Regions from separate parts of the Lysinibacillus sp. NPDC093190 genome, predicted to be linked through region 2. Evidence: predicted binding sites of a transcription regulator. Region 2 holds the regulator's gene; the other holds the start of a gene.
The links. Region 2 encodes LexA, which represses DNA repair genes until DNA is damaged. Its sites were predicted from a motif close to CGAACATATGTTCG; they were not measured.

Region 1: the regulator LexA is predicted to act here: its motif matches at 1,162-1,175, upstream of parE (DNA topoisomerase IV subunit B).

What each region holds. Positions count from the first base shown of each region.
Region 1 is NZ_JBNNVG010000004.1:24,927-27,343, reverse strand. Features, by position in the region: gene parE (DNA topoisomerase IV subunit B) at 1-1,141, opposite strand, end outside; gene plsY (glycerol-3-phosphate 1-O-acyltransferase PlsY) at 1,835-2,417, shown strand, end outside.
Region 2 is NZ_JBNNVG010000001.1:381,084-383,500, forward strand. Features, by position in the region: gene ACQKOF_RS01805 (gamma-glutamyl-gamma-aminobutyrate hydrolase family protein) at 1-642, shown strand, start outside; gene lexA (transcriptional repressor LexA) at 806-1,423, opposite strand; gene yneA (cell division suppressor protein YneA) at 1,588-1,902, shown strand; gene ACQKOF_RS01820 (YneB family resolvase-like protein) at 1,899-2,417, shown strand, end outside.

The sequences.
Region 1 (2,417 bases), on a different contig from region 2:
TAGCTTTACGCACAAGAGATGCAGACAATTCAGCGTTTTCCTCAAGTACATATAAAATTTGCTCCGAGACAACACTATCCACTGCCGAGCGTGCCTCACTCGTCCCGAGCTTACCCTTCGTTTGACCCTCGAATTGTAGTAAATGCTCAGGTATACGAACAGAAACAATCGCCGCTAAGCCCTCTCGAATGTCTGTCCCTTCGAGATTTTTATCTTTATCTTTTAACAGACCAATTTTTCGTGCATATTCATTGAACACACGTGTTAACGCTGCCTTGGCACCAGTTTCATGTGTCCCACCATCTCGTGTACGTACATTGTTAACAAATGAAAGGATTGTTTCTGAGTAACCATCGTTGTATTGGAAGGCGAATTCTACTTCAATTTCGTCTTGAATTCCTTCTACATACTTAACTGGATGAAGTACATCTTTCTCCTCATTCAAATACGCAACGAAAGCTTCAATGCCGTTCTCATAAAAGAAAACATCACTTTTGCCTTCCTCGCGTTCATCGATTAACTCAATTTTTAAGCCTTTTAATAAAAATGCTGACTCACGTAAACGTTCTGCAAGCGTATCATAATTGTATTTTGTTACAGAGAAAATCGTGTCATCTGGTAGAAAATGAACAAGTGTTCCTGTCTGTTTTGTTTGTCCAATTTCTTCTAATGTCGTCACAGGATGGCCACCGTTTTCAAAACGTTGACGATACTTTTTACCGTCGCGGTGAATCGTTACTTCTAAAAAAGTAGATAAAGCATTAACAACAGAAGAACCTACACCGTGTAAGCCACCGCTTGTTTTATAACCGCCCTGTCCGAATTTACCGCCAGCATGTAAAACCGTAAAGATAATCTCGGGAGTTGGTTTCCCCATTTTATGCATACCTGTTGGCATCCCACGGCCGAAGTCTCGAACGCTGATACTTTGATCTTTATGAATCTTGACAATGATATGAGAACCAAAGCCAGCCAGTGCTTCATCTACCGCATTATCTACGATTTCATATACAAGGTGATGAAGTCCACGGCCATCTGTAGAACCGATATACATGCCGGGTCGTTTTCGTACCGCTTCTAATCCTTCTAATACTTGAATGGCGTCATCATTATAGACGCTTGGTGACTGTTTATTCGCCAAAAAAATTCCCCTCCAAAAAACAAACGCATGTTCTATTTATGTTCTCTTCCTAATCATAATAGCATTTCCTAACAATATCTAGTGGCAGGCCCAATAAATTTTTAAAATTTCCTCACAGCTTCAGCGTTTTGATCTATTTTACTGGAAGAAAAGTTTGCAATAGTTGCTTTAATATGTATTAAGAACTCTTCCATTCCCTTGACGCAGGGCAGTAAACTTTAGTTGCATAAATAAAACAACAAATGGCTAACTTCTGGTCATACTCTTTTTCAAAACGATACCAATCGCTGAAGGCTTTGACCTTTCATTCAAAAGCATTTGAATATTCTCTGAAAAATATACAGGTATAGTAATAAATGGGTTTCTTCTGTCTAAAGAAGATTCATACTAGCTTACTCTAGAAATTAAAGATAGACTTCTATTCTACCAAAGGAATGGGTGATTGACAAAATTGCCATTCTACCTATATTTTTAGAAAGGGCTTTCAAGCTGACTACATGAATCATGTCAAAAAGCCTAACCTCCATTCAAATACATATAAAAATCCTTGAAAAATAGTTATCTTTTGTAATGAATTCAAGATGCACTAAGAAATCTCCTTCATGACATTGTAGATTATAGAGAAAAAGTGTAGAATTATTGATACATATTATTAGTACCAAGTAATAATCAATGAATGAAAGGAGTCCAAATATGCTAAATGGACTTATTATTTTATGTGCTTATCTAATCGGCTCTATACCTTCTGGATTATGGGTAGGCAAAATTTTTTATAAAACTGATATTCGTGAACATGGAAGTGGTAATTTAGGCGCGACTAATACATTTCGTATTTTAGGAAAAAAAGCAGGAATAGTCGTAACGATTATGGATGTCTTAAAAGGTACAGCAGCTGTATTACTTGTAGCTCTTCCTGTATTCTCTGATGTCTCCATTCACTCGCTAATTCTTGGACTAGTAGCCGTTATCGGTCATATGTTCCCTATCTTTGCAGGCTTCCGTGGAGGGAAAGCGGTGGCAACATCAGCAGGGGTTCTCTTAGGATATTCATGGCCTCTATTTATCTTACTATTTATTGCTTTTATTGTAACATTAAAATTAACGAAGATTGTAAGTTTAACTTCCATGATTGCCGCTTTAGTAGCACTTATTTATTCAATCGTTTATTATTTTGTTACAGGTGATTTTGCGTTAGGTATTTTAGTAGCATGTTTATTTACCTTTATCATGTATCGTCACCGAGCAAATATTGCCCGCATTAAAAATGGTACCGAGC
Region 2 (2,417 bases):
ATTGAAGCTGGTGGTATTCCGCTTATAATTCCGCTCGGAGTGGAAAAGGATGTTGCGCAAATTTTATCGCTGACGGATGGATTATTACTATCGGGTGGCTATGATGTACATCCATTCCTCTTTGATGCAGAACCTACACCAAAATTAGGGAAGGTTCATCCTGAAAGAGATACAGTAGAGCTTGCATTAATTAACGCGGCCTATATTCGACAAATGCCGATTCTCGGAATTTGTCGAGGGCTTCAAATACTAAATGTTGCGTTTGGAGGCACAGTCTATCAGGATATTGAAAGCGAGTACCATAGTCGAAAATTAATAAAGCATGTGCAACAAGCGGCACGAGGCGTTACTACACATTATGTTAATCTAACACCTGATACATTATTAAAAACGATTATTGAGGAAGAAAAAATTGCTGTGAATTCATTTCACCATCAGGCAATAAATGTAGTAGCGGAAAAATTGGAAGTGGTAGCAAAATCAAGTGATGGTATCGTTGAAGCGGTAGTACACGAAGATTTACCATTTTGTCTAGCGGTACAGTGGCATCCTGAGGAGCTAGCTATTGCAGGAGATGAAGTATCAAAGAAACTATTTACTGCATTTGTAAAGGCAAGTTTGAAATTTAAGGTAGAGGCATAAAACTTTATTAGCATAGATTAAGGGTAAATGCTAAGTGTAAGAATCCATTTTAAAGTGGGTTCTTTTTTAGTGTATAAAATGGAACTCAAAAGATAAGAAAAAGAGGTATATGCTCCTCTGTGAACATAAAATCCTCTTTTTATATTTTAATATTGAGATACTTTTAATGTACACGACGATAAAGACCTACAACTTGCCCCAAAATAGAAACTTGGTCTACGATAATTGGCTCCATTGTTGAGTTTTCAGGTTGTAAACGGAAATGATTTTTTTCCTTGAAGAAACGCTTTACAGTTGCTTCATCCTCTTCAGTCATTGCTACGACAATATCACCATTATCAGCTGTTGCTTTTTGTTTAACAATAACTAAATCTCCGTCTAAAATACCAGCTTCAATCATTGATTCACCCATAATTTCTAGCATAAATAATTGATCTTCACTAGTACCATAAGTATCTGGTAGTGGGAAATATTCATCGATATTTTCAATAGCAGTTATAGGAGAACCTGCAGTAACCTTCCCAACAAGTGGGACATGTATAACATGTTGCTTTTGAATAGAATCCTCTGGCTCTAGTATTTCAATGGCACGTGGTTTAGTTGGATCGCGTCGAATCAAGCCTTTTTGCTCTAAACGAGACAAATGTCCATGAACTGTTGAGCTTGAAGCAAGTCCAACTGCTTCACCAATCTCACGTACAGAAGGTGGATACCCCTTTGCGCGCACTTCTTCTTTAATGAACTCTAATATGGCCTCTTGTCTTTTCGAAACTTTTTTCATGATTGCTCACCTCTTTTTTTCTAATCATTCTACTTATTAGTAGTATAACAGAATGCGAACACTTAAGCAAACATAGGTTCGAAAAGTGTTTGACAAAAACGTTTGTTCGTACTAATATGAGAACATATATTCCGAACAAACATTCTCGAAAAGGAGTTTTAAACATGAACTGGTTAAAGAAAAATCCACATATTACAACTTTATTAGGAGCTTGTCTACTTTTTGCAGCATACCTTTTTATAACAGACCCAGGCGATGTAACGTACACAGAAATTGAAATCGCACATGGTGATAGCTTATGGTCGTTAGCCGATCAATACCGTGGTAAAATGAAAACGGATGAATGGATTAAGCTTGTGAAAACAGAAAATGAATTATCGAACGTACAAATTATTGCAGGAAAATCTCTAGTGATTCCAGTAGTGGGTGACCAATCCAATCCTATAAATTCAATTGAAATTGCGAGAAATGTAAAATGATAACTAAACAACAATCGGCTGTTGTCTATTGCCGTGTGAGTACAGAAAAAGAGACACAAAGCTCCTCGTTAGAACGTCAGGAGGAGGAGTTAGTACGCTATGCTAAAGAACAGGGCTACGAAGTGAAGCGTGTTTTTAAGGATAAGCATAGCGGCTATGATGTGGAACGAGAAGGTTTACTAGAAATGCTCGATTTCATTAAAGAAAAAGAAATAGAAGCATTATTTGTGCAGGATGAAACACGCTTAGGACGGGGAAATGCTCGAATGGCAGTGTTGCATTTATTGCAGAAAACTGAAACCGATGTTTTTTCTATGCGAGACGAGGGACCTTTACAATTAAATGAAATGGATACGATGCTCCTAGAAATTTTAGCAATCGTTGAGGAGTACCAGCGCAGAATCCATAATGCTAAAATACGTCGTGGCATGCGTCGTGCCGTGGAAAACGGCTATCGCCCTGAAAACAATTTATCTAATCGAGGGAATCCAAACGGTCAAGAACGAAAAGATGTC